DNA from 2 places in the Neobacillus terrisolis genome. Region 2 is predicted to be linked to the other one. Evidence: a T-box and tRNA genes for the amino acid it is inferred to sense, from the RefSeq annotation. Region 2 holds a T-box; the other holds one or more tRNA genes.
The links. The T-box of region 2 lies ahead of leuS (leucine--tRNA ligase). A T-box ahead of a tRNA ligase gene usually reads a tRNA of that ligase, here a tRNA-Leu.
Positions count from the first base shown of each region.

Region 1: it has a tRNA-Leu gene. The T-box ahead of leuS (leucine--tRNA ligase) is inferred to sense a tRNA for this amino acid. The anticodon was not compared.

Region 1 is NZ_JBKFGH010000048.1:5-3,397, forward strand. Features, by position in the region: rRNA gene rrf (5S ribosomal RNA) at 166-282, shown strand; tRNA gene ACI48O_RS22165 (tRNA-Asn) at 301-375, shown strand; tRNA gene ACI48O_RS22170 (tRNA-Ser) at 379-470, shown strand; tRNA gene ACI48O_RS22175 (tRNA-Glu) at 488-562, shown strand; tRNA gene ACI48O_RS22180 (tRNA-Val) at 569-644, shown strand; tRNA gene ACI48O_RS22185 (tRNA-Met) at 672-745, shown strand; tRNA gene ACI48O_RS22190 (tRNA-Asp) at 752-828, shown strand; tRNA gene ACI48O_RS22195 (tRNA-Phe) at 834-909, shown strand; tRNA gene ACI48O_RS22200 (tRNA-Tyr) at 928-1,012, shown strand; tRNA gene ACI48O_RS22205 (tRNA-Trp) at 1,019-1,092, shown strand; tRNA gene ACI48O_RS22210 (tRNA-His) at 1,107-1,182, shown strand; tRNA gene ACI48O_RS22215 (tRNA-Gln) at 1,200-1,274, shown strand; tRNA gene ACI48O_RS22220 (tRNA-Gly) at 1,280-1,354, shown strand; tRNA gene ACI48O_RS22225 (tRNA-Cys) at 1,367-1,440, shown strand; tRNA gene ACI48O_RS22230 (tRNA-Leu) at 1,472-1,560, shown strand; tRNA gene ACI48O_RS22235 (tRNA-Leu) at 1,576-1,657, shown strand; gene ACI48O_RS22240 (hypothetical protein) at 2,282-2,446, shown strand; gene ACI48O_RS22245 (RHS repeat-associated core domain-containing protein) at 2,851-3,393, shown strand, end outside.
Region 2 is NZ_JBKFGH010000011.1:27,469-30,861, reverse strand. Features, by position in the region: gene leuS (leucine--tRNA ligase) at 1-2,053, opposite strand, end outside; T-box leader at 2,118-2,337, opposite strand; gene ACI48O_RS07415 (MDR family MFS transporter) at 2,473-3,393, opposite strand, start outside.

The DNA of each region.
Region 1 (3,393 bases), on a different contig from region 2:
ATGTGGAGCTGACTGATACTAATCGATCGAGGACTTAACCAAATTAAGTTCTAGGTGAACTCGTTTTACAACTTCTTCTTCATTATCTAGTTTTGAGAGAATGAAAAATTTCTCTTGCAAAAATCACAAAAGCCATTATAATTAATAATGTCCTTGTGAAAATAGTCTGGTGGCGATAGCGAGAAGGTCACACCCGTTCCCATACCGAACACGGAAGTTAAGCTTCTCAGCGCCGATGGTAGTTGGGGGCTCTCCCCCTGTGAGAGTAGGACGCTGCCGGGCTGTTACAAATTTTATTATTCCGCAGTAGCTCAGTGGTAGAGCAATCGGCTGTTAACCGATCGGTCGTAGGTTCGAGTCCTACCTGCGGAGCCAATTGGAGAGCTGTCCGAGTGGCCGAAGGAGCACGATTGGAAATCGTGTAGGCGGGTAACCCTGTCTCAAGGGTTCAAATCCCTTGCTCTCCGCCATTTAACTTTATATTTTTGGCCCCTTGGTCAAGCGGTTAAGACACCGCCCTTTCACGGCGGTAACACGGGTTCGAATCCCGTAGGGGTCACCATTCAGTGGAGGATTAGCTCAGCTGGGAGAGCATCTGCCTTACAAGCAGAGGGTCGGCGGTTCGAGCCCGTCATCCTCCACCATTTCTAAATTAATATTATTTTTACCGTCGCGGGGTGGAGCAGCCCGGTAGCTCGTCGGGCTCATAACCCGAAGGTCGCAGGTTCAAATCCTGCCCCCGCAATTAAATGGTCCGGTAGTTCAGTTGGTTAGAATGCCTGCCTGTCACGCAGGAGGTCGCGGGTTCGAGTCCCGTCCGGACCGCCATTTATGGCTCAGTAGCTCAGTCGGTAGAGCAAAGGACTGAAAATCCTTGTGTCGGCGGTTCGATTCCGTCCTGAGCCACCATTAATTAACTTAATATGTGGTGGGGTAGCGAAGTGGCTAAACGCGGCGGACTGTAAATCCGCTCCCTTTGGGTTCGGCGGTTCGAATCCGTCCCCCACCACCATTTTATAGGGGTATAGTTTAAAGGTAGAACGAAGGTCTCCAAAACCTTTGGTGTGGGTTCGATTCCTACTACCCCTGCCAAAATAAATTTTATGGCGATTGTGGCGAAGTGGTTAACGCATCGGATTGTGGTTCCGACATTCGTGGGTTCGATTCCCATCAGTCGCCCCATTTAAAACAAATACTATTGGGCTATAGCCAAGCGGTAAGGCAACGGACTTTGACTCCGTCACTCGTAGGTTCGAATCCTGCTAGCCCAGCCATTTTCGCGGAAGTAGTTCAGTGGTAGAACACCACCTTGCCAAGGTGGGGGTCGCGGGTTCGAATCCCGTCTTCCGCTCCAATATTTATTAATGGCGGCATAGCCAAGTGGTAAGGCAGAGGTCTGCAAAACCTTTACCACCGGTTCGAATCCGGTTGCCGCCTCCATTATTTCATCAATGTTCAACTGTTATATAACGCCGGGGTGGCGGAACTGGCAGACGCACAGGACTTAAAATCCTGCGGTAGGTGACTACCGTACCGGTTCGATTCCGGTCCTCGGCACCATAAAATTCATACCGCGCCGGTGTGGCGGAATTGGCAGACGCGCACGACTCAAAATCGTGTTCCTTCTGGAGTGTCGGTTCGACCCCGACCACCGGTATAAAAAAAGACAGGACAATTTGTTCCTGTCTTTTTTAGTTGATAAATATAATATTTTCATTTACCACGGTCCTTGATACTGTGGTATTTTTCGTTTATGGAGATAAAGTGACAATTGTTCATTTTTTCCAAGAAGGTGGTTCAATCTAAACGAAATATTCACTCCTCCAATGTTTACATGTGAAAAAAGTGGTAGAGAAATTTAAGCAGAATAGTCAATTGGAAAAAGTACATAATATCGATATTCGCTAAACAAAAAAGGAGCCGGGCGGTTTTTGCCCGGTTTTTCTTATCGATAAATAGCAGTTCACTGTATAGCCACTGATTCAATCATCCGTTTATTATTTTGTGTATCGTGACATAGGAAAAGCCAGAACCCTGTAATAACGCTAACTAAAAACATCTATAGTCAAAAGATTAGTGTTACCTTGCTTCATTTTTGACAATAGTCTTTTAAACCTATTTTTTATTGAAACTAAAGTTTTGTAAATTTTGGTCGATATATATAATATAGGTTTTTTTGTTATTATTTGACTATTAAACTTACAATTTTAAAAAATAAAGATAAATCATTGAAAGATAGGGAGGCAAAGTCACAACCTACGAATACAATGCTGCCAACGAAATGACCCGCGCTGGTGACAGTGGGTACATCTATGATGCCAACGGAAATCTTGTCGAGAAAAATAGTAAACAAGGTACCGTTAAGTATAAATACACAGAAGATAATCGATTAAAAGGCGTCTATTATTCGGATGGCCAAGAGGTAGAATACGATTATGATGCTTAGGAAGAAAAGTGTTCCGGACTTCCACTTCCTATGATTTGAATTATTTAAAATCACATGTAAACAATGGCAATGGAAACGGTCGATGGAATGCCATTGATAATGGAAACGGTGCAAAAGTTGGCCTACACAAACAACTTGACGGTGCTTTATCGATGGATACGACCCATTATATGTATAACGGGACCACATCGGATGTGTTGAAGGAATACGGCCCAGAAGGCCAGCCTCTGGCAGAATACTATTGGGCGAACGGCCAAGTAGGCTCTCGTAAAATGTTCGGCTTCCACGGGGATAAAACCTCTGGATGGGCAGGAAACATTCGCACGCGGGGCGGTCTCCTGTACTATAACTATGATGCTATAGGAAATGCCATAGGCATAGACGACCGTGTTGGCGATACCGTCATGAATTATCGTTACGATGCCTTCGGCAATCTCTTTACAGATATGCCGGCACCATACAATGCGACAGGGTATACGGGGAAAAACTACGATCCAGTAGCTGGGTTAATGGACTACAGTGCTCGTTGGTACAGCCCAACGGTTGGTCGATTCCTTACAGAGGATTCGGTCATCGGGGATTTAAGTAACCCACAATCCTTAAACCGCTATGCCTACGTCATGAATAATCCGGTAAATATGGTCGATCCAAGTGGTCATGTTCCGGAGTGGGTGAGAAATCAACAGGACTATTCCTTGCAGTACGATCAAGGCGGGACCACGTATGTGGAGCTCTGGAATTATATCGCTGGTTCTTATCAGAAGCAGACATCACCGACGTCTCTTGTGGATACTATTCAGACGAACAAGTATTATCAACAAACCTACCAGCAAACGGTAACAGAATCTTGGGACTACGATTACACGAAGTATTTCATCATCAACGATATTCCGGAAGAATTACCGCAATTCGATGAGATAATAACCTTTAGCGAAACCAATGTTCTA
Region 2 (3,393 bases):
TGATAAATACCATCATTTGCGAGATCGCCGTATTAAAACGCAACCCTTCATAGTCCTCGGTTACCTTTTTAACGGTTTGATGATAGATTTTTTCAAGACTAGCATCGTCACTATCCTGGATTTTAGCGGTAATCTCGCCATTATCCTCGACAAATAAACGCCAGATCCGATCCAAGAAACGTCGTGAACCGTCTAATCCATTTGTGGACCAAGCAATGGAGGCATCAAGTGGTCCCATGAACATTTCATACAACCGCAATGTATCAGCACCGTGGCTTGTAACAATATCATCAGGATTCACAACATTTCCCTTTGATTTACTCATTTTTTCATTGTTTTCACCAAGAATCATTCCTTGGTTAAACAGCTTTTGGAATGGCTCTTTTGTTGACACTACTCCGATATCATATAAGAATTTGTGCCAGAAGCGAGCATACAATAAATGAAGAACAGCATGTTCCGCTCCGCCAATGTAAATATCAACCGGTAGCCATTCATTCAATTTTGCGGCATCTGCTAGCGCAGCATTATTTTTCGGATCAATATAACGTAAATAGTACCAGCAGCTACCAGCCCACTGCGGCATCGTATTTGTCTCACGGCGTCCTTTTTTGCCAGTTTCCGGATCTACAACATTAACCCAATCTGCAATATTCGCAAGCGGAGATTCTCCGGTACCAGAAGGCTTAATTTCCTTTGTTTTCGGAAGAACTAATGGGAGCTGTTCTTCAGGAACCGCTGACATTGTGCCATCTTCCCAATGGATGATTGGAATCGGCTCACCCCAATAACGCTGGCGGCTAAATAGCCAGTCACGAAGACGATAAGTAACCTTTTTTGTACCAATTCCTTTTTCTTCAAGCCAAGCGATCATCGCATTAATGCCATCTATCTTATTCATACCATTTAAAAATTCGGAATTAACATGCTCGCCATCGCCAGTGTACGCCTCTTTTGCAACATCTCCGCCAGCGACAACCTCGATGATTGGCAGCTCAAACTTTTGAGCAAATTCATAATCGCGTTCATCATGCGCTGGAACAGCCATTATAGCTCCCGTTCCATAGCTCATTAACACGTAATCAGCAATCCAAATCGGCATTTTAGCTCCATTCACAGGGTTAACGGCGTATGCTCCGGTAAATACCCCTGTTTTATCCTTGGCTAAATCAGTCCGTTCCAAATCACTTTTGCTTTTAATTTGCTCAAAATAGGCAGCAACTGCTTCCTTCTGTTCAGCGGTTGTGATCACACTTACTAACGGATGCTCAGGAGCAAGTACAGCATAGGTTGCTCCAAACAAAGTATCAGGTCTTGTCGTGAACACGGTAAATGTGCCCTCGTGTCCATCGATTCCAAACGTAACTTCGGCCCCTTCAGAGCGGCCAATCCAATTTCGCTGCATTTCCTTAATGCTTTCTGGCCAATCCACTTCGTCCAGGTCCTCTAACAGGCGATCCGCATAAGCCGTGATTCGCAGCATCCACTGCTTCATCGGGCGGCGTTCAACAGGATGTCCGCCACGCTCACTTTTCCCGTCAATAACTTCTTCATTCGCTAAAACCGTACCGAGTGCAGGACACCAGTTAACAGCCACTTCATCAATATAAGCCAAGCCATTCTTATATAATTGAAGGAAAATCCACTGAGTCCATTTATAATAGTTTGGATCGGTTGTGTTGACTTCGCGATCCCAGTCATAAGAGAATCCTAACGATTTAATTTGGCGACGGAAATTATCAATGTTTTGCTTTGTAAATTCAGCAGGGTCATTCCCCGTATCAAGCGCATATTGCTCCGCAGGAAGACCAAATGCGTCCCAGCCCATTGGATGCAGGACGTTATAGCCTTGCATTCTTTTTAATCTTGATAAAATATCTGTCGCCGTATAGCCCTCTGGGTGTCCGACGTGCAGTCCGGCACCAGATGGATACGGGAACATATCAAGAGCATAAAACTTGCGCTTACCTTTTTCTTCACTTGTTTTGAAGGTTTTATTTTCTTCCCAATACGTTTGCCACTTTTTTTCAATCTCCTGATGATTGAAGCTCATGGTTTTTCCTCCTATTTCATATGTACTTTATTTTTCTATGATTACAAAAAACCCCTCATCCCATAATAGGGACGAGAGGTCTGATTATATCTCCCGCGGTACCACCCACATTAGTGTATGCACACTCACTTAAACAATCCTTAACGCGGAAAACGGCAAGAGTTACTACTTTTTCACACTTGCGACTCAAAGGCGAGTTCATGAAGGGCCTGGTTGACTTGCACCAATCGTCAACTCTCTAGTTCAGGCTCACTAACATTACTACTCCTTGTCCATGTCGATTTATAAAACTAAACCTATTGTATAAAATTTCCCTACCTGATGCAAGTCTGCACTATATTTGTATCAAAAAGGTAATATTCATATTATGAAAGAATGGTGAAATAGGTGATAATTAATTTATTCTTTCTCGACAAAACTTACGACACATGTGCTGATAATTCCTGCTTTTCCACTAGCTTTCTATCATAAATAAAGGTAGTGAATAAAGAAAGGAGAAATAACACAATCATAACAATAAACAGCCTTTCCATCCCATAAAAATCAACAAGCATGCCACCCAAAATCGGACCAATCATCCTCCCCCCGGTCGCAGCACTGTTTACAATCCCTTGAAAAAACCCTTCCCTTCCAAGCGGAGCCAGCTTGTCTGCAACAGTAGGCACGGCGGGCCAGACCAACATTTCTCCAATCGTCATAATCATCATTGCCACCGCAAAAGCGCTAAACTGCTCAGCTTCCGATGCTACATAAAAAGCAATCGCAAACACAATCGTCCCAATAATGATTTGTGACTTGATTGTTTTAGCAAGATGAACAACCAATTTGTTCATAAGCGGTTGTCCTAATACAATCAATGCCCCGTTAATCGTCCAAAGATAGGTATATTGCTTTAAACTAATTCCAATTTCCTGAGTGTACGGAGCGATGGTTGCCTGCCATTGACAATAGCCAACCCATAAGAGAGCATAGCCAAAACAAAGAATCAACAGGGCATATAAATGGGTTCGGCTATCCACTTTCTTTTTATCAATTATACGATTGCTTTTGTTTACGGCCAAAGTATTGATTCCTTTATAACCAAACACAGCAATCAGTAGAAAAATAACATACATGAGGGCATTAGCGATGAAAATCCACTGAAAAGAAATGGCGGCAACAATGCCTCCCAAGGCAGAGCCGATCGCCACGCCAAGGTTTGAGGCTACATAAATCGCGTTAAAAGCCCTGCGTCCGCCTTCTTTCCAAACAGAACCAGCCATTGCATACATGGATGGAAAAACAATTCCTGAGCCGAACCCGACAATAATTAAGAAAATGACATAAGCTGGCCATCCGTT